DNA from 2 places in the Aminobacter sp. BA135 genome. Region 2 is predicted to be linked to the other one. Evidence: riboswitches for the same ligand, from Rfam matches in the RefSeq annotation. Region 2 holds a riboswitch; the other holds the start of a gene.
What was found. A riboswitch is a leader RNA that binds a small molecule or an ion and turns the genes downstream of it on or off. The one in region 2 is predicted to bind glycine.
Positions count from the first base shown of each region.

Region 1: another riboswitch for glycine. It lies ahead of SLT36_RS28555 (D-amino acid dehydrogenase); the one in region 2 lies ahead of gcvT (glycine cleavage system aminomethyltransferase GcvT).

Region 1 covers NZ_CP139573.1:122,056-132,410, forward strand. Annotated here, with positions in the region: gene SLT36_RS28550 (malate synthase G) at 1-1,006, opposite strand, end outside; gene SLT36_RS28555 (D-amino acid dehydrogenase) at 1,017-2,270, opposite strand; glycine riboswitch at 2,416-2,518, opposite strand; gene SLT36_RS28560 (amidohydrolase family protein) at 2,585-4,024, opposite strand; gene SLT36_RS28565 (M24 family metallopeptidase) at 4,178-5,350, opposite strand; gene SLT36_RS28570 (mandelate racemase/muconate lactonizing enzyme family protein) at 5,387-6,547, opposite strand; gene SLT36_RS28575 (hypothetical protein) at 6,717-7,013, shown strand; gene SLT36_RS28580 (PLP-dependent aminotransferase family protein) at 7,030-8,514, opposite strand; gene tauA (taurine ABC transporter substrate-binding protein) at 8,670-9,689, shown strand; gene SLT36_RS28590 (taurine ABC transporter ATP-binding protein) at 9,773-10,355, shown strand, end outside.
Region 2 covers NZ_CP139572.1:3,464,684-3,475,038, forward strand. Annotated here, with positions in the region: gene dnaE (DNA polymerase III subunit alpha) at 1-60, opposite strand, end outside; gene SLT36_RS16835 (S-(hydroxymethyl)glutathione dehydrogenase/class III alcohol dehydrogenase) at 363-1,490, shown strand; gene SLT36_RS16840 (GNAT family N-acetyltransferase) at 1,490-1,963, shown strand; gene SLT36_RS16845 (cupin domain-containing protein) at 1,970-2,314, opposite strand; gene SLT36_RS16850 (YaiI/YqxD family protein) at 2,380-2,853, shown strand; gene SLT36_RS16855 (DUF1345 domain-containing protein) at 2,850-3,506, shown strand; gene SLT36_RS16860 (cytochrome b/b6 domain-containing protein) at 3,642-4,499, shown strand; gene SLT36_RS16865 (molybdopterin-binding protein) at 4,501-5,292, shown strand; gene SLT36_RS16870 (helix-turn-helix domain-containing protein) at 5,452-5,880, shown strand; glycine riboswitch at 5,952-6,038, shown strand; gene gcvT (glycine cleavage system aminomethyltransferase GcvT) at 6,188-7,288, shown strand; gene gcvH (glycine cleavage system protein GcvH) at 7,294-7,662, shown strand; gene gcvP (aminomethyl-transferring glycine dehydrogenase) at 7,677-10,355, shown strand, end outside.

The sequences.
Region 1 (10,355 bases), on a different replicon from region 2:
AGACGGTCCTGCCATCGGGGCCGGTGTAGGAACGGTCGGCGTTGAGCTTGCGGGTGACAAGCTTGCCGCCCTTGTCGAAGCTTTCGGACAAATCGCCCTTCATCAGGCCGAGCCAGTTGCGGTAGACGGCGACCTTGTCTTCGGCGTCGACTGCTGCGACCGAATCCTCGCAGTCCTGGATGGTGGTGAGAGCGGACTCCAGGATCATGTCCGAAATGCCGGCCGGATCGGTCTTGCCGATCGCACTGTCGCGGTTGACCACCACCTCGACATGCAGGCCGTTCTTGACCAGCAAGACCGCATCGGGATTGTTGGCCTCGCCGCGATAGCCGGCGAACTGTTTTGCATCACCCAGCGCAACCGAACCGGCAGCGGTGGCAAGCTTCAGCTGCCCGCCTTCGACGGCAAGCGCAGTCACGTCAGACCAGTTGCCCGACGCCAGCGGTGCGGACGCGTCCAAAAAGGCCTTGGCCCAGGCGATGACCTTTTGGCCGCGCTTGGGATTGTAGCCCTTGCCCTTCTCGGCGCCGTCGGCATCCGGGATCGCATCGGTGCCGTAGAGCGCGTCATAGAGCGAACCCCAGCGTGCGTTGGCGGCGTTCAGCGCATAACGCGCATTCATCACCGGCACGACAAGCTGCGGCCCGGCGACGGTGGCGATCTCGGGATCGACATTCTCCGTCGTGACAGCAAAGGCTGGCCCCTCGGGGACCAGATAGCCTATCTCGCTCAGGAACGCCTTGTAGGCGGCCATGTCGTGCGGGGCGCCATGCTTGCGGTACCAGGCGTCGAGCTTGAGCTGGAAGTCGTCGCGCTTTTCCAAAAGCGCCCGGTTCTTCGGCGCGAGATCATGCACGATCGACGCAAAGCCCTCCCAGAACGCCTCCGCATCGACACCCGTCCCAGGCAGAGCCTCCGAGACCACGAAGTCGTGGAGCGCGCGCGCAACAGAAAGGCCATGAAGGGAGACGCTGTCGTTTATCCGGTTCATCATGTTCATCGTCATAACTCCCGGGTCAGGCTGCAAGTGCAGCGTCGGGGCGGAACTCGCCCGAAATGGTCTCTGCGACCATCTGGGCTGTGGCGGCCGACAGCGTCCAGCCGAGATGACCATGGCCGGTGTTGTAGAACACGCCCAGCTGGCGGCCCTTGCCGACCCTCGGCATCATGTTGGGCATCATCGGCCTGAGACCTGCCCAGGGCACGACCCTGTTGGTGTCGACATCGGGGAACAGCATGCGAGTCCAGTCGACCAGCGGCCTGACGCGGTCATCGCGGATGTCGCGGTTCATGCCGTTGAACTCGGCGGTACCGGCAACCCGGAAGCGTCCGGCGCCAAGGCGGCTGGTGACGATCTTGGCGCGGTCGTCGAGCAGGCTGACCCAAGGCGCGGCAGCCTGGCTGCGCTCGTCGTCGAGATGCACTGTTATGGAATAACCCTTGACCGGGTAGACATTGACCCGGTCGCCGAGCATCGCTGCGAAATGGCGACTGGCGGAACCGGCACAGATGACGATCCCGTCGGCCTCGACGACCCTGTAGTCGGGCTGGCCGTCGGCACCTGACGTCGTATAGCCGATACAGAACACGCCATCCCGGGCGATACGGTCGACATTGGCGTCGAAGACGAAGCGCGCACCGCGCCGCTCGCAGGCCTTGGCGAGGCCGAAGGTGAACTTGTGGATGTCGCCGGTCGAGTCCGACGGCGTGTAGAAGCCGCCATGAAAATCGCCATTCAACGTCGGCTCGATCGACTTCACCTCCTCCGCCGTCACCGGCCGGCGGTCGAGACCGCCCTCGACCAGCATCGCATTGACCTTCAGCGCGTGCTGGAAGCTCGGTCTGTCCCAGTAGAAATGCAGGATGCCGCGACGGACATGGTCGAAGTCGATGTTCTCGCGCTCGGCAATCGCAAACAGGTGCTTGCGCGCGGCAATCGCCAGCCGCGTCGTCTCCACCGTGTTGTCGCGGTAATTTGCGATGTTTGAGACGAACTCAGCCAGCCAGGCATATTTGTGCCAGGTAGGCCGGGGATTCATCAGCAGCGGCGCATCACTGCGCAGCATCCACTTGATGCCCTTGAGCAAGGTCGACCAGTGGTTCCAGACCTCGGCGTTGCTGGCCGACAACTGGCCGCCATTGGCGAACGACGTTTCCATCGCGGCGTAACGCTGGCGGTCGACGACAGTGACGGTGTAGCCGCGCTCCAGAAGGGCATAGGCAGTGGTAACGCCGGTGATACCGGCGCCGATAACGGCAATATGGGGCATTTCACTCTCCGCGATCAAAGTTGGGTGCGGGCCGAAGCCCGCTGTTTTCCCCAATCTGTCGCTGTACCTGAGAGCTTAACCGCGTCGGCCTTGCCGGTGCGGCTTTCCCCTTCGGTGGACGCTCGAGGCGCCTCTCTCCAGATCGTTCAACTGCATGGTCACTTTTGCCTGAGAGTTTCCTGGGGGGTTGCTCCGTCGGCGTCGGCCGGTGTCATCTCGCAGCGGCCGATCTCTCCCATGCAGCCTCTTGAACGTATGTCTTCATAGCTGGTGCCGCACCCTTCCGCAACGCGAGACGCGGCAAGTTCCAACCCTCAGTTGCCTTCGTCGTACAGCGTCGTGGTCGTCTCGACGTCCTCCTCGTGCAGGCCAGCGCGCACCACGGCGGCAGCCGCCAGTTCGCGCGCCTTGCGGCGGATGCCCGCTTCGTCGACACCCTGCACCTTGCCGTCGGCATAGACCGCCTTGCCGTCGACCCAGGTCTGAGTGATCGAGGCCGTCGAGGCCGAGAACACCAACGCCTGCAGCGGATCGTAGAACGGCGTCCACTCGACATGGTCGAGATCGAACAGGATGAAGTCGGCCTTCTTGCCGATCTCCAGCGAGCCGATCTCGTCGTCCCACATCAGGGCGCGCGCGCCCTCAATGGTGGCCGCGCGCAGCGCATCGCGGGCGGTGAAAATGTCAGGCTTCAGCCGTGCGTCCTTGAACATGCCGGCGACGACAAGCATCTGGCGCATCAGGTTCATGTTGCCGGCGGCCGAGACACCGTCGGTGCCGAGGCCGACCTTGACGCCGGCCCTGACCATCTCGGGGTATTTGCCGATCGATGTCGCACCCTTGCCGAGCTTGAACGACGAGCATGGGCAGAAGGCGACGCTGGCGCCGCGCTCGGCCAGAAGCTTGACCTCCTCGTCCGACACGGCCGCGCCGTGGGCGATGACCAGGTTCTTGCGGATACCGCCGGCATTGTCGACGCGGGTGATCGGCCAGCAGCCATACTTGCTTTCACAGACCTTTGCCTCCTCGATCGAGGTCGCCAGGTGGTAGGTCGTGCCGACACCCAGCTTTTCGGCCAGCGCCACGGCTCCGACATGCAGTTCGAGGCTGCAGGGCTCCTTGCCCTCGATATTGACCCAGCAGCGGGCACGACCGTCGAGCGTGTTGTTGTAGCGCAGCACGTTTTCCTCGAGCACCTTCAGCGCCGTCTGCGCGTCGGGGAAGAAGTGATGCTCGGCCATTTCCTCGGTCCAGCCGCGCGGCAGCTCCGACGGGCGATTATCGGCGGCGTGGCGGCCGGTGATGCCGCGGATGCCGGTCTTGTCCATGGCGCGGATGACGATGCCGGGATCGTATTGCGAGCCCATGTCGAGGAAGCAGGTGGTGCCGCAGCGCAGCATCTCGGTGATGCCGAGCAGCGCGCCCCAATATTCGTCTTCCTCCGTTATGTGAGCGTAGAACGGCTTGGCCCAGTGGAACACCCAGGCGCGGGTGTTGAGATTATCGGGGAAGACCGCGCGGGAAAGGGTCTCGGACAGATGCACGTGGCTGTCGACGAAGCCCGGGCAGATCCCCAGCATGGTGCCGTCGATGACCTTGTCGAAGCTCTTGCCCTTATGGCGCGATGCCACATCGTGGGCCGCTCCGATGTCGGCGATACGGTCGTTCTCGACCACCACGCTCGCATTGCGCAGCACCGTGTCGTTCTTGTCGACGGTGAAAGCGAAGTTCAGATTTTCGATCAGCGTACGCATGCGGCTCCACCCAATGCTTTACCCACGGACCCTCCAGATCGCGTCGCCGGTCCGTGACGGCGGGCGATATCCGAGCATTCGCACACTCTTCCGAGCGGAACGCGACGACCGGGCCAACAACCACCCCGGCCGCCATTTCGCAAGCGGCAGCCCTTAGGCCACCGCCTTGACCTTGCCGCCCTGCTTGGCGGTGCCGCAGAGGATCAGCTTGTCGGTGTCAGCGTAATCGGACAACAGCTCCGATCCCTTCGACGTCACCAAAAGCATGTCCTTGTTCTGCATGCCGTAGCCATAGCCGGTGTCGTAGCAGAGCGGCTCGAAACCAAGCACCATGTTCTCTTCCAGCGGCGCATCGCTGCCCGGCTTGCCGAGCACCGGCGTCAGGCCGAGATAGGGGTCTTCGTGCAGGTGCAGGCCAATGCCGTGGCCAACGAACGAGATCGGCGGCAGGTTGAGCTTGGCGAGCTTGGCGATGAAGGCGTCGTAGATCTCGCGACAGCTCGCACCGGGCTTCACCTTCTCCATGATCTCATACTTGCACTCGACCAGGTGAGCCCAGATCTTGTCGGCCATGGGCGGCGCCTCGCCGACGATGGCCGTGCGGCAGACGCCGGCCTGGTAGCCGTTGATGACCGAGAAAATCTCGACACGGCAGACATCGCCACGCTTGAGGATGCGGTCGGACGGGCCGACATTGGGCAGCACCGAGCGCTCGCCGGTAGCGACGATCAGCAGCTTGAAGTGTTCGGCGCCAAGCGAATAGACGTTGCGGGTCAAATGACCGGCAATGTCCATCTCGGAGTCGCCGGCATCGACCACGGCGAGCGTGTCGGTGATCGCCTGGTCGGCGATCCGAGAGAGCTTGCTGAGCAATGCGACCTCTTCAGCCGTCTTGATCTGACGCAGCCGCGCCAGGATCGGCTCGGCATGCTCGAACCGCGCGCCGGGCATCGCCGCGATCAGCCGGGCGAAATCGCCGGCCGGCAGATAGTCCATCTCGAGGCCGATGCGCGCCTTGCCAAGACCGAGGCCGGCGAGCTGGTCTGCCAGCACCAGCATCGGATCGTCGGAGAATTCGGCCCAGATACGGGCCGGCATGTCGGGCAAACGGCGCTTGATCGTCGATGCTTCCATGTCGACGCCGAAGATCGCAGTGCGGCCATCGGCCGTAACAATCGTCATCGCATGGCGGTGACGGATCAGCGGCTGCGACGGCACGACGAAGCCTGTGGTATAGGCGAAGTTCTCGGGCGACGAGCAGATGATGGCGTCGAGCCCATGCTCGGCCATTGCCCTCACCTGCTTGGCTACGATTTCTGCCCGCATGATTTGGTTCCTCTCCTTGAGTTTCTTGACCGGCGCTCAGTCGCGCACGCGGTATTTCTCGACCTTGGCAAGGTCGACATCGATGCCCATGCCCGGCCCCGACGGCACGACGACCGCACCGTCGACGACCTGCATCGGCTCGACCAAAAGGTCGTCCTTGTAATAGATGCCGCCGACCTGACCGTGCTGCGCCTCGGCCGGCGTCGAGATCGGGATGACGCAGGACAGCGTCGCCGCCGGCGAGGCAGCCGCGACCTGGACGTTGGCGAGGTTGCCGATGCCTGTTTCGATCGAGCCGTTGACATTGCAGATGATGCCGGCGGCGCGGCAGACCGCGCCGACTTCCATCGCCTTGTACAAGCCACCGGCCTTGGTGGTGTAGATCGAGACGATCTGGATACCGCCATTCTGTATGATCTGGATGGCGTCATGGGCATTCCATGCCGACTCGTCGGCCATGACGGGCGCATCGATGCGGCGGCCGACTTCGGCGATGCGCTCGATGCCCATCACCGGCTGCTCGACATATTTGAGCCGGTACTTTTCCATCTGGCGCACGGTCTGCACCGCCTCGCCAGGCGTCTTGTAGCCCTCATTGGCGTCGACGCAGATTTCCATCGCCTCGCCTGCGGCGTCGCGGACCGCCGCGACCATCTTGACGTCGCGCGCCGGGTCGACGCCGATCTTGACCTTGATCGTCCTGATGCCTTCGGCAGCAAGCTTGGCTGCCTCGACCTTCGCCTCTTCGATCGAGATCAGGCCGATCGAATGGGTGATGGCGATCTTGTCGCGCGCCTTGCCGCCGAGCAACGTATGAACGGGAACGTTCAGCCAGCGGCCGGCGAGGTCATAGGCCGCGAATTCGACCGCCGCCTTGGAATAGGGATAGCCGCGGATGATGGCATCCATGCGGGCATGAAGCTCGGCAAAATTGCCGAGTTCGAGACCGATGACGGCAGGCGCCAGGTAGGTCTCGATGACGCTGCGGGTGATCATGGCGGACTCGCCGAAGTAGCGGCCGAACTCACCGCCCCAGTCCTTCAGCGCCGGCGCCTCGCCCCAGCCGACCCGGCCGTCGCTGTCGGTCATCTTGACCATAACATAGCGGCCGATGACCTCGGTCAGGCCGGCCCATTTGTGCTCGCGCCGCGTCGGCAGTTGAACAATGAGCGTTTCGATGGACTTGATCGTGGGCACCGGTCTCTACCTTTTCCTTGTCACCGCAGAGGCATCTCTGTACGATGCGATCATCTAGTGTGATCACACTTTATGATCATATTTTTGGATGTCAAGCGATCCCGGGATCGATTTTTCATAGCCGACCGAAACGGCCGTGATGCATGGTAAGAAGGCAGCGGAGGAAAAGATGATTGTCGAAGCGACCAATTATTTCGCCAAAGAGGATCAGGCCGATGAGGTTCTGAAGCAGCGCCGCAAGGCGACAGAGATCAGGCGCCAGCTCGACCTGGATCCTGGGCGCATCCTCGTGCGGACGGAAGGAAACGGACCTGACATACGCTGGGAATGCAGCTTCGCCTCAAGGGAAGCTTATGACGCCGACCGGGCTGCACGTGCAGCATCGCCCGACTTCGAAGCCGCACGCAAGCGGATGCACACGCTGCTCGAGCGCTTTGAGCGCCACGTCTACGAAGTGGTCGAATAGAGCGGCAGGTCCCGATCTAAGCCTGTGCCAGCAGCCGATTCATCCTTGCCCGCACACGGACAACACCCTCGGCGATATTGTCGCGCGGGATCGACGAATACCCCATGCGGAAGAAGCGGCACGGCCCGTCCGCATCGGGGAAGAACGGCGAGCCGGATTCAATCAGCACGCCGTCCTGCTTGAGTTCGTTCATCAAAAGGTCGGCATCCAGCCCATCGGGCCCCTCGACCCAGAACGACGTGCCGCCAAAGGCTGACGATCCGGCGATGGTGAAGCCTTCGCGCTTCAGCGCTTCGGCCATGACGATGTGGCGCTTGTGGTATTCGCCACGCATACGGTGCAGCACCGCATCGTGGTGGCCGAGCGCGAGGAAGTAGGCCGCGGTGCGCTGGAGATGGCCGGGTGGATGACGCAGCATCAGGGCACGCAACGCTCGCGCCTCACGGATGACCGGCGCCGGCGCCACGAGATAGCCCAGCCGCAGGCCCGGGAAAAGCGATTTGGAAAAGCTGCCGATGTAGAACACCCGGCCGCTGCGATCGAAGGACTTCAGCGCCGGAGACGGCGGCGCGAGAAAGCTCATCTCGAACTCGTAATCGTCCTCGACGATGATGAAGTCTCTGCTGGCGGCAGCTGCCAGAAGTGCTGCGCGGCGCTCGACGGGCATGGTGGCGCCGGTCGGCGAATGGTGGCTCGGCGTGACGAAGACCGCATCGACCTTGGCAGGCAGGACCTCGGGCGGCAGGCCTTCCTTGTCGACGTCGATGGCGGTGACATCGGCACCGCTCAGCTTCAGTGACGCACTCATGTCAGGGTGGCAGGGGTTTTCGCACACGGCGTGCGCGCCCTGCCGCAGCAGCAGCTGGGTGACGATCCACAGTGCATTCTGCGCTCCCACCGTGACGAGGATTTCATCGGGCGTGGCGCGAATGCCGCGACTGGGCAGCGTCCTGGAGCAGATGTAGTTGACCAGCTGCACGTCATCAGCGGCAGCAAAGTCGCCGGCCATCAGTTCAAAATCCTCGCGCGCCAGCGCACGCCGGGCACAGTCGCGCCAGGCGCCGAGATCGAACAGCGACGGATCCATCTGGCCGTAGAGGAACGGATAAGGATAGCGGCGCCAGTCGAGCGGCTTGCGCATCTGCTTGGCAACGATGAAACTCGACCGCAGTTTCGTCGACCAGTCGATTTCGTCAGCGCCGACGCCGGACACTGCCGCTTCGAGCACGGTCGTCGGCGGGTTGCCGGCAACACGATAGGAGCTTCGGCTGGCGGTTTCGACATAACCCTGAGACGCCAGTTCCTGATAGGCAAGCGTCACCGTGATGCGCGAAATGTTCAGATATTCCGCAAGCTTGCGGGTCGAGGGCAGCTGAGCGCCAGGCTGCAGCCGGCCAGACAGCACCGCCGAGACCACAGTTTCGCGGATCTGCGCCTGCAGGCCGATGCGGCTCGCCCGGTCGAGAAAGAAGATCGTCTCCGAAACTGTCGCCTGTGCCATGGTCCCACGCAGGTTCAATCTGGAGTCATTCAACTTCCAATCTGGATATAAGGCAATTCAAAGGTTCCATTTAACCCTATGTCCAGAACCAAGACCGGCATCAAAGCCGGCAAGTTCCCGGAATAACCGGTGGCTAACAAAACAAGAGGGTAACGATGATACACTTTAAGCATTTCAAGCATTTGGCCGGCGCCGCAACCGTAGCGGCCGGCGTCCTCACCTCCTGCCTCGCTTATGCCGAAACGACGGTCGTCGTCGGCTATCAGCAGATCGTCGGGCCGTTCGTCACGGCCATCGCCGACGGACGTTTCGACGCCGCCGCCAAGGAAGCGGGCTACACCGTCGACTGGCGCCAGTTCAGCTCGGGCGGCGACATCTCGACGGCCCTCGCCTCCGGCAGCGTGCCGATCGGCGTGATCGGCTCGACCGGCACAACCGCCGCCGCCACGCGCGGCGTCAATCTCGAACTGTTCTGGATCCTCGACAACATCGGCAAGTCGGAAGCGCTTGCCGTCCGCAACGGCTCGGGTATCGAAAAGCCCGAGGATCTGAAGGGCAAGAATGTCGGCGTACCGTTCGTGTCGACCTCGCACTTCCATCTTCTTGTCGGCCTCGAGCAGGTGTGGAAGATCGATCCGCGCGAGGTCAACATCCTCAACATGAAGCCGCCACAGATCATCGCCGCCTGGCAGCGTGGCGATATCGACGCCGCCTATGTCTGGCCGCCGGCACTGACCGAGTTGCTCAAGAACGGCAAGACCATCGCCGATTCAGAGACCATCGGTGCTGCCAGCGTACCGACCTTCGACGGCCTTGTCGCCGACAAGAAGTGGGCCGCCGAGAACCCGAAGTTCATGGCCGCCTTCACCAAGGTACTGGCTGAATCCTACGCCGACTACAACAAGAACAAGGCAAGCTGGACGGCGGACTCGCCTCAGGTGCAGGGCATCGTCAAGCTGATCGGCGGTGACGGCGCAGGTGCGGTCGAAGCGCTCAACCTGCTGTCGTTCCCCAATGCCGACGAACAGGCATCCGAAACCTGGCTCGGCGGCGGCGCCGTCAAGGCATTGAATGAAAGCGCCAAGTTCCTCGTTGCCCAGAAGCAGATCGACAAGGCGCTCGACGACTACGCGCCCTTCGTCAACAGTAGCTACGCCAAGGACGCATCCAAGTAACATTGGACGTGCCGCCGGCCGGATGCCGGTCGGCGGCACTTTCTCCACCACTCGAATGCATTTTCTTCGAAAGGCTCGACGCGATGGAAACCCTCAACGTCAGCAATGTCAGCCTGACCTATCCAGGCCTCTACTCCGACCAGGCGGTGATTGCGCTCAAGGGCGTGAACCTCGAGGTCAAGAGCGGCGATTTCGTCGTCGCCCTCGGTGCCTCCGGCTGCGGCAAGACCACCCTGCTCAACCTGATGGCCGGCTTCATGACACCAACCGACGGCGATATCACACTTGGCGGACGTCAAGTCGTCGGCCCAGGCGCCGACCGTGGCGTCGTCTTCCAGAAGCACGCGCTGCTGCCCTGGTTGAATGTCATCGACAACACCGAATTCGGGCTCAAGCTGCGTGGCATAGACAAGGCGACCCGGCGCGAGCTGGCGACCAAGAATCTCGCCCTTGTCGGCCTGCAGGATTTTCACCGCCACATGATCTACCACCTGTCCGGCGGCATGCAGCAGCGCGTCGGCATCGCCCGTGCGCTGACCTGCGACCCGGCGATGCTTCTGATGGACGAGCCGATGGCGGCGCTCGACGCGCTGACCCGCGAGACCATCCAGGAGCTGCTGCTCAAGGTCTGGCAGCTGACCAACAAGATGTTCTTCTTCATCACGC
Region 2 (10,355 bases):
GAGCTTCAGGGCACCTTCGAGCAGCGAATAGGCAGAGTGAACGCGCAGATGAATGAACATCCGGTCGGAAGTCTCTGGTTTTTCTGCCCTTATGAGCGCTTCACGCTTCAGCGGATCGCGTGGGAGCCTATCACTCGACATCGAATCGTCTGCCATTTACCTGGAAATTCCGCTGATATGTTCGGCCACGCCAGCCACCATGTCCATCCCGCAAGGGGTCGCGTCGGAAACCGCTTGTGGAGTATCATGCCAACCGTCGTCCTGCGACGTTCAGGTGTCGCCTTGCCGGTTGCCTGCGGCGGCAAAACCTGAAACCTTGCCGACAACAATTTTTCCTCTGAGTAGACATAGGGACGATCGCCATGAAAACCCGCGCCGCCGTTGCCGTTGGAGCCGGAAAGCCGCTCGAGATCATGGAGGTGGATCTCGAGGGTCCGCGCGAGGGCGAGGTGCTGGTCGAGATCAAGGCGACCGGCATCTGCCACACCGACGAGTTCACGCTGTCGGGTGCCGATCCCGAAGGCATCTTCCCGGCCATTCTCGGCCATGAGGGAGCAGGTGTCGTCGTCGATGTCGGCAAGGGTGTCACCTCGCTCAAGAAGGGCGATCATGTCATTCCGCTCTACACGCCGGAATGCCGCTCCTGCCCGTCCTGCCTCAGCCGCAAGACCAACCTCTGCACCGCGATCCGCTCGACGCAAGGCCAGGGGCTGATGCCTGACGGCAGCTCGCGCTTCTCGATCGGCAAGGACAAGATCTTCCACTACATGGGCTGCTCGACATTCTCGAACTTCACCGTGCTGCCCGAGATCGCGCTCGCCAAGGTCAATCCCGACGCCCCCTTCGACAAGATCTGCTACATCGGCTGCGGCGTCACCACCGGCATCGGCGCGGTGATCAACACCGCCAAGGTCGAGATCGGTTCGACGGCCATCGTCTTCGGCCTCGGCGGCATCGGCCTCAACGTGCTGCAGGGCCTCAGGCTTGCCGGTGCCGACATGATCATCGGTGTCGACATCAACAATGACCGCAAGGCCTGGGGCGAAAAGTTCGGCATGACGCATTTCGTCAATCCGAAGGAGGTCGAGGGCGACATCGTTCCCTATCTCGTCAACATGACCAAGCGTGGTGCCGACCAGATCGGCGGCGCCGACTACACCTTCGACTGCACCGGCAACGTCAAGGTGATGCGCCAGGCGCTGGAAGCCAGCCATCGCGGCTGGGGCGAGTCGATCGTCATCGGTGTCGCCGGCGCCGGCCAGGAGATCTCGACACGACCGTTCCAGCTGGTCACCGGCCGGAGCTGGAAAGGCACTGCCTTCGGCGGCGCACGCGGCCGCACCGACGTGCCGAAGATCGTCGACTGGTACATGGAGGGCAAGATCCAGATCGACCCGATGATCACCCACACGCTCAAGCTCGAAGACATCAACAAGGGCTTCGACCTGATGCATTCAGGCGAGAGCATCAGAAGCGTCGTCGTCTACTGATGAGCGGCATCGCATATGAGGTCGACGTAAGATCGCTCGACGAGCTGTCGCCGCGCGACCTCTATGCGATGCTGAAGATGCGTCTCGACGTCTTTGTCGTCGAGCAGAAATGCGCCTTCCCCGAAATGGACGGCAAGGATCCCGAGGCGTTGCATCTCAGGCTGCTTGCCGGCAAGGAACTGGTGGCGAGCACGCGCATCATCGCCCCATCGGGCCATGACGATCCGGCCTATATCGGCCGAGTGGTGGTCTCTCCTGATCATCGCGGCAAGCGCCTCGGCGACAAGCTGATGGCCGAATCCATCGCCGCCTGCGAAAGGCTCTTTCCGGACCGGCCGATTGCGCTTTCGGCCCAAAGCCATCTCGAGAAATTCTACGCGTCCTTCGGCTTCGACACAGTGTCGAAAGAATATCTCGAGGACGACATCCCGCATATCGACATGCTCAGGCCTGTCCCGCGCGCAGGCGCCTGACGGGGCTTACTCCAGCCAGGTCGTGTCGAAAGCACCGGCGACATGCAGGTCGGTCGTCTCCAGCCGTCCAGGCCCGAGATTGGCGAATTTGTGCGGCGTGTTGGCCGGCGCCACCAGGATCTGCCCGGCCTCCGCTTCGATCGTCTCGTCGCCGACGGTGAACAACGCCCGGCCGACACGGACGATGAACACCTCCGGATAAGGATGCGTGTGAAGCTTTGGTCCGCCACCGACCTTGTCGGACGAGAAGAACACCACAGAGACATCCACCCCGAAGGCGCCGCCCTGGAACTCGCCGTGCCAGGCATCGGGTTTTTCGGCCCATTGTTCGCGATTGATCAGATGTGCCATGGTCTGCCTCCGTTCGACGTGCCAGACCATAACCAAAGATATCCTCTCCCGGAACAGCGCCTGAAATGACCGAAAATGCCCCCATCATCTATGTCGACGCTGATGCCTGCCCGGTGAAGGACGAGGTGGTGAAGGTCGCCGAACGGTTGGATCTCGTCGTGACCTTCGTGTCAAACGGCGGCCTGCGCCCGTCGCGCGATCCGATGATCCGCAACGTCGTGGTCTCAAAGGGTGCCGATGCCGCCGACGACTGGATCGTGGATAACGCGCGCGCCAATGACATCGTCATCACAGCAGATATTCCGCTTGCCGCGCGCACCGTGGCGCTTGGCGCCCATGTGCTCGGCCCGACCGGCAAGCCGTTCACGCCGGAGACCATCGGCATGGCGGTCGCCATGCGCGATCTGAAACAGCACCTGCGCGAAACCGGTGAAAGCAAGGGCTACAATGCCTCCTTCTCCGCCCAGGACCGCTCGCGCTTTCTCGGCGCGCTCGACCAGATGGCGCGAAGGGCGGTGAAGTCGGTGCAGGCACAATGAAGCCGTTCGGCCGTCATTTCATTTTTCTGGCAAGCGCCGGCATCGGGGTGGCGGCGCTCGCCGTGGCAATGCTGCTCCAGCATCCGCTCAGCTACAGCATCGCCGCCAATGCGTTTTTCGCTACTTACATACTGCTTGTCCTGCGTGAAATGCCGCGACTGACGGCGGACTTCCTCAGCCGGCGCGCCCAGCAGGCCGACGAGCCGATCTGGATCATCTTCTTGGTGACCATCGGTATCGTCGTGGTCGCCGTCGGCTCGCTGTTCGTGCTGATGAATGCCAAGCAGGTACCGCATCCCTCCTGGCTGGCGTTTTCGCTGCTGTCGCTGCCGCTCGGCTGGCTGACCATCCACGCCATGGCGGCCCTGCACTACGCCCGCCTCTACTGGAAAGGTGACACCAAGGGCGATGCCGCGTCGACACGCAGCCGCAAGCCGGTCGGCGGCCTGATCTTTCCCGGCACAGAACGCCCCTGTGGCTGGGATTTTCTCTACTTCGCCGTGGTCATCGGCATGACGGCGCAGACCGCCGACACCAACATTTCGTCGACGCACATGCGCCAGGCAGCGCTTATCCACTCGGTCCTGTCGTTCTTCTTCAACACCATCATCGTCGCCGCGGCCGTCAACCTGGTGGTCTCACTCGCAAGCTGATTTCACGCCAAAGTCACCGCCGCAGCGAAACAATTCCCGACGCCAGAGCGTAATCATCTGCGAAAGGGCGTAAAATGACGCCCCCGCAATCGCCGATGCCACGGGAGATCGGGTGCTATGGAAAGCCAGACGCACATGCTGCAGCAGGCGAATGACGCGAAAGCGTCAGGCACCCGCGGCGAGCTCGTCTACCGGCAGACACGCTGGACACGCCTCACCCATTGGATCTGGGCAGTGTCGCTGTTTTTCCTGCTGCTGAGTGGTCTGCAAATCTTCAACGCCCATCCGGCTCTCTACATCGGCAAGCAGTCAGGCTTTGCTTTCAGCAACGACGTGCTGGTCATCGGCGCTGAAAATAGCCCAACGGGACCAGTCGGTTACACGACGATCCTGGGGAACAGATTCAACACGACGGGTGTGCTTGGCCTGTCGGGATCAGCCGCCAATCCAAACGGGCGCGCGTTTCCGGCATGGGCGACGATTCCGTCCGGTCAGGATCTCGCCACCGGCCGCGTCGTGCATTTCTTCTTCGCCTGGGTGCTCTCAGGCACGTTGCTCGTCTGGCTCGTCGCCAGCGCCCTCAACGGCCACCTGCATCGCGATCTTGCGCCAAGCGTCAAGGATCTGCGCAACTTGCCCAAGGACATCACCGATCACGTCAGGCTGAGGTTCCACCATAGCCGCGATTACAACACGCTGCAGAAGCTGGCCTATGGTGGCGTGCTGTTCGTGCTTCTGCCGCTGATGATCGTCACCGGGCTTGCCATGTCGCCGAGCATGAACGCGGCCGTGCCGTTCTTGGCCGACCTGTTGGGCGGACGCCAGACCGCGCGCACTATCCATTTCGTCACCATGGCGCTGCTCGTCGGCTTCTTCGTTGTCCACATGCTGATGATCCTGGCGGCGGGACCGATCAACGAACTGCGCTCGATCATCACCGGCTGGTATCGCACCGACCCACCGCAAGGCGACCGTCGCGAAGGGAGCGCCTGAGATGCCCAAGTTCCAGCTCAACCGCCGGCGCTTCCTCACAACAGCTACGCTCGGTGCATCGACGCTTGCACTCTCCGGTTGCGACGCCTTCGATTTTCTCGCCGATCGCGACAACGGCGTGCGCAATGTCCTCGAAGGTGCCAACGACCTGACATACCGCGTCCAGCGGCTGCTCGCCGGCCGCGAGTCGCTGGCCCAGGAGTTCACCGAGGCCGATATTCGGCAGCCGCAACGCCCCAATGGCATCACTGCACCCGACGACAGTGTCTACAAATCCCTTCAGTCGGGCGACTTCGCCGACTGGCGGCTGGAGGTGACGGGCCTGGTCGAAAAGCCGCTATCGCTTACGCGCCAGCAACTGATGAACATGCCCTCGCGTACCCAGATCACCAGGCATGACTGCGTCGAGGGCTGGAGCTGCATTGCCAAATGGATAGGCGTGCCGATGGCGCTCGTACTCGATGCCGCCGCCGTCAAGCCCAATGCCCGCTACGTCGTCTTTCACTGCCTCGACACCATCGAACGAAGCCTCTCGGGCGAAGTCAAATATTACGGCTCGATCGATCTGGTCGACGCGCGGCACCCGCAGACAATCCTCGCCTATGGCATGAACGGCATGCCGCTGCCGGTCGAAAACGGCGCGCCGCTTAGGGTGCGTGTCGAACGACAGCTCGGCTACAAGATGCCGAAATACATCCACAAGATCGAGCTGGTCGACGGCTTCGGCGCCATGGGCCTTGGTAAGGGCGGCTATTGGGAAGACCGTGGCTACGACTGGTACGGCGGCATCTGACGGACAATCGCAAGCGCCATTTATAGTCACGCTTATTCAATAGCTTGGCCGATTTTTCGTATCTTGCGGTTGCGCATCCGGGCTCGCTGGCCGATGCTCGCGGCATGCCGCCCAGACATTCGGCGGCCCAAATCCAACACACGACAGGAGGCCCTTCTGGTGTCCGACACCACGAACATCTATGAGCAGACACCCGATCTCGACACCATTGGCGGACGCCTGTCGCGAGCGCGCGAAGCCATCGGCCTCAGTGCCGGCGACCTAGCCTGGAGGCTCGGGGTCAAGATCTCCACCGTCAACGCCTGGGAGCGCGACCGCTCGCAGCCCGGGGCCCATCGCATCGCCAAGCTGGCCGGCCTGCTCGGCACCAGCATTTCCTGGATCCTCCACGGCATCGGTCCTGCGCCGCGCGAAGACGACCTGTCCGCCGCCTCGGTTTCGTTGCAGATGGAACGGCTGCGACGACTGCACCGCCAGTCCGGCAACCTGATTGGCCAGCTCGAGCGCGACCTGCGCAAGCTGGAAAGTGCCGGGACCTTACCCGGACCACCCGGAAGTATTGGTCGGGACTATCCATCCGGTGAATAAGCACTGCGCGGACAGGTGACAAAGTGTCGTCGGTGGGATATTGACGACTCGTCTGGAGCCTTTGCGGGCTCCACCTGTTTGCGGGAGAGAGCAGCGAAAGCTGACGCCGAAGGGGAAATCGCCCGAAATCTCTCAGGCAAAAGAACCGTAAACAGGAAGGACACTCTGGAAAGTCGGGACCTTAATCCCGCGCCGAAGGTGTAAGCGCTGCCGACAGAGTTCCGGAGCGCGAGTCTCTCAGGCTTCAGACAGAGGGGCACGGAATGGCTGCCACAAGCGGCTGGACACGTGCGACTCTGGAGAAGACATGACAGGCGAAGCCACCAACCAACTCCCCCTTGCAGATCTGCATGCAGGCGCCGGTGCGCGCTTCGGCGCCTTTGCCGGCTGGAACATGCCGCTGACCTATCCTGCGGGCGTGATGAAGGAACACCTTCACACCCGCGAGCATGTCGGCCTGTTCGACATCTCCCACATGAAGCTGTTCCTGGTCACCGGCACGGGGGCCGCCGACCTCATCAACCGCGCCTGCCCGCTCGATGCGCGCGCGCTTGAGACCAGGCAGTCGAAATACACCTTCTTCCTGACCGAGACCGCCGGCATCATCGACGACCTGATCATCACCCGTCTCGGCGACGAGCGTTTCATGGTGGTGGCCAACGCCGGCAACGCAGCGACCGACGAAGCGCATCTGCGTGCGCTGGCCAAGGACTTCGACGCCACGATCGAGCCGCTCGACCGCGTCTTCATCGCGATCCAGGGCCCCGAGGCGGCCACAGTGCTCGCCAAGGCCGGCATTGCCACCGACGCGCTGTTCTTCATGCAGGGCTTCGAGCCGCGCGCCAACTGGTTCATGAGCCGCTCCGGCTATACCGGCGAGGATGGTTTCGAGATCGGCCTGCCGGAGGCAGACGCGCGCGAATTGCTTGCCAAGCTCCTGGCCGACGAGCGCGCCATGTGGATCGGCCTTGCCGCACGCGACAGCCTGCGCCTCGAAGCCGGGCTCTGCCTGCATGGCAACGACATCACCCCCGACAACGACCCTGCAAGTGCCGGCCTGATGTGGGCGATCCCCAAGGACCTGCGCGCAGACGGCGGCTTTGTCGGCCGCGCGGCACTTGCCGCGATCCTCGCCGACGGCGCCAAGGAAAAGCGCGTCGGCCTGAAGCCTGAAGGCCGCCAGCCGGTGCGCTCCGGCGCCGAGCTGTTCGATGCCGACGGCAAGCTGATCGGCCGCGTCACCTCGGGCGGCTTTGGCCCGTCGGCCGGCTTCCCGGTCGCCATGGGCTATGTCTCCGCGTCGCTGGCCAAGGCCGGCACCCGTGTCTTCGCCGACGTCCGCGGCACCAAGGTGCCCATCGACGTTCATTCTCTTCCCTTCACGCAGCATCGCTACCGCAAAGGATAATTTCCATGACCAAGACCTATTTCACCGAAGACCACGAGTGGATCCGCGTTGAAGGCGACATCGCTACCGTCGGCATTACCGACTACGCCCAGGAACAGCTTGGCGACCTGGTCTTCGTCGACCTGCCGGAAGCCGGCCGCAAGCTCGCCAAGGGCGACGTCGCCGTGGTCGTCGAGTCGGTCAAGGCCGCATCGGACGTCTATGCGCCGATCGACGGCGATATCACCGAAGCCAATGCAACGCTCTCGTCCGACCCGGCGCTCGTCAATTCGGCTGCATCAGGCGACGGCTGGCTGTGGAAGATGAAGATCGCCAATGCGGGCCAGCTCGACGGCCTGATGGATGAAGCGGGCTACAAAGCCCATATCGGTTGACAGGATCGCCTGAGATGACCACCGCACCCTATCCCTTTTCGGCCCGCCACATCGGGCCCGGCCCAAAACAAACCCGCGCCATGCTCACCGCCATCGGCGTACCCTCCGTGGAAACGCTGATTTCGCAGGCCGTGCCGAAGTCGATCCGGCTCGACCGCGCGCTCAACCTGCCGGCGCCAGCGAGCGAACATGAAGCGCTTGCCGAGCTCGGCGAGAAGATGGGCCGCAACAAGGTGCTGAAGAGCTTCATTGGTGCCGGCTATCACGGCGTCAACGTGCCTCCGGTCATCCAGCGCAACCTGTTCGAGAACCCGGCCTGGTACACCGCCTACACGCCTTACCAGGCCGAAATCAGCCAGGGCCGCCTGGAGCTCCTGTTCCACTTCCAGACGCTGGTCGCCGAACTGACCGGCCTGCCGGTCGCCTCCGCCTCGCTGCTCGACGAAGCAACCGCCGTTGCCGAAGCTGTCGGCATCGCGCTGCGCCATCACCGCGACAAGCGCAGCCGCGTCGCCATTGCCGGTGCAGCGCATCCGCAGGTCCTCGACGTCGTTCGTACCCGCGCCGAGCCGCTGGGCACCGAGATCGACGGCGAGACCATCGACGACAACACAGCAGCGCTGATCGTTTCCTGGCCCGACACCAACGGCGTCTACGGCGACCACAAGGCGGCGATCGAGAAGGCCAAGGCCGTCGGCGCCATCGTCATCTTCGTCTCGGATCCGCTCAGCCTGACCGTCACCGATACGCCTGCCAGCCTTGGCGCAGACATCGCCGCAGGGTCGATGCAGCGCTTTGGCGTGCCGATGGGCTTTGGCGGTCCGCACGCAGCTTACTGCGCCGTCTCCGACAAGCTGACCCGCCTGATGCCGGGCCGCCTCGTTGGCCAGTCGGTCGACAGCAAGGGGCGCCCCGGTTACCGCCTTGCACTGCAGACCCGCGAACAGCACATCCGCCGCGACAAGGCGACGTCGAACATCTGCACCGCACAGGCTCTGCTCGCCAACATGGCGGCATCTTATGCCATCTGGCACGGCTCGGTCGGCCTGCAGGCGATCGCCGAGCGGGTCCACGCGCTGGCCAGCCGTCTTGCCGAGAGCCTGAAAGCCGCCGGCCTGCCGGTGCTTGGCGACAAACGTTTCGACACTGTCACCATCGAGGCCAAGGGCAAGGTCGAGGCTATTGCCGCCGAGGCCGAGAAGACCGGCCGCCTGCTGCGTGTCATCGACGCCGACCATGTCTCGGTCGCCTTCGACGAGACCTCGACAGCTGCCGATCTCGAAGCGATCGCTGCCCTGTTTGGCGCAAAGGTCGTGGCCGAAGCCAAGCGTTCGCTGCCGGGCCAGCCGCGCGGCAAGGAGTTCCTGACCCAGCCGGTGTTCCACCAGAACCGATCGGAAACCGACATGATGCGCTTCCTGCGCAGGCTGGCCGACAAGGACCTGGCGCTCGACCGCGCCATGATCCCGCTCGGCTCCTGCACGATGAAGCTCAATGCCGCCGCCGAGATGATGCCGGTCAGCTGGCCGTCGGTCGCCAACCTGCATCCGTTCGCGCCGACCAGCCATTCGCTCGGTTATCGCGCGATGACCGACGACCTCGAAGCATGGCTGTGCGAAATCACCGGCTTCGACGCCGTCAGCCTGCAGCCGAATGCCGGCAGCCAGGGTGAATATGCCGGTCTTCTGGCGATCCGCCGCTATCACCATTCGCGTGGCGAGACGCAGCGCAACATCTGCCTGATCCCGTCTTCGGCGCATGGCACCAACCCGGCCAGTGCGGCGATGGCCGGCATGGACGTGGTTGTCGTGCACTGCCTCGAAGACGGCGACATCGACGTCACCGACCTCAAGGTGAAGGCCGAGCAGCACGCCGACAAGCTGGCTGCGCTGATGTTCACCTACCCGTCGACGCATGGCGTGTTCGAGGAAGGCGCACGCGACATCTGTGAGATCGTCCATGCCCATGGCGGCCAGGTCTATTTCGACGGTGCCAACCTGAACGCGATGGTCGCGCTTTCGCGGCCGGCCGACATCGGTGCCGACGTCTGCCACATGAACCTGCACAAGACCTTCTGCATTCCGCATGGCGGCGGCGGCCCCGGCATCGGCCCGATCGGCGTCAAGTCGCATCTGGCGCCGTTCCTTCCCGGCCATGTCGAAATCGGCAGCGCGCATGCGGTGTCGGCTGCCCCCTTCGGCAGCGCCTCGATCCTGCCGATCACCTGGATGTACATCCGGATGATGGGCGCTTCGGGCCTCAAGCACGCGACGGAAACGGCGATCCTCAATGCCAACTACATCGTCAGCAAGCTCGAGGGGCACTATCCAGTGCTGTTCAAGGGCAAGAACGGCCGCGTGGCGCATGAGTGCATCCTCGACACCCGCGTGCTCAAGGAGCGGGCCGGCATATCGGTCGAAGACATTGCCAAGCGGCTGATCGACTACGGCTTCCATGCACCGACCATGTCGTGGCCGGTTGCCGGCACGCTGATGGTCGAGCCGACCGAGTCCGAGCCGAAGCACGAGATCGACCGTTTCTGCGATGCGATGATTGCGATCGCCAGCGAAGCAGCGAAAGTCGAAAAGGGCGAGTGGCCTAGGGATGACAATCCGCTGGTCAATGCGCCCCACACGGCGACCGAAACGCTGGCCGGCGAGTGGAAGCATCCCTACTCGCGCCTCGAAGCGGCC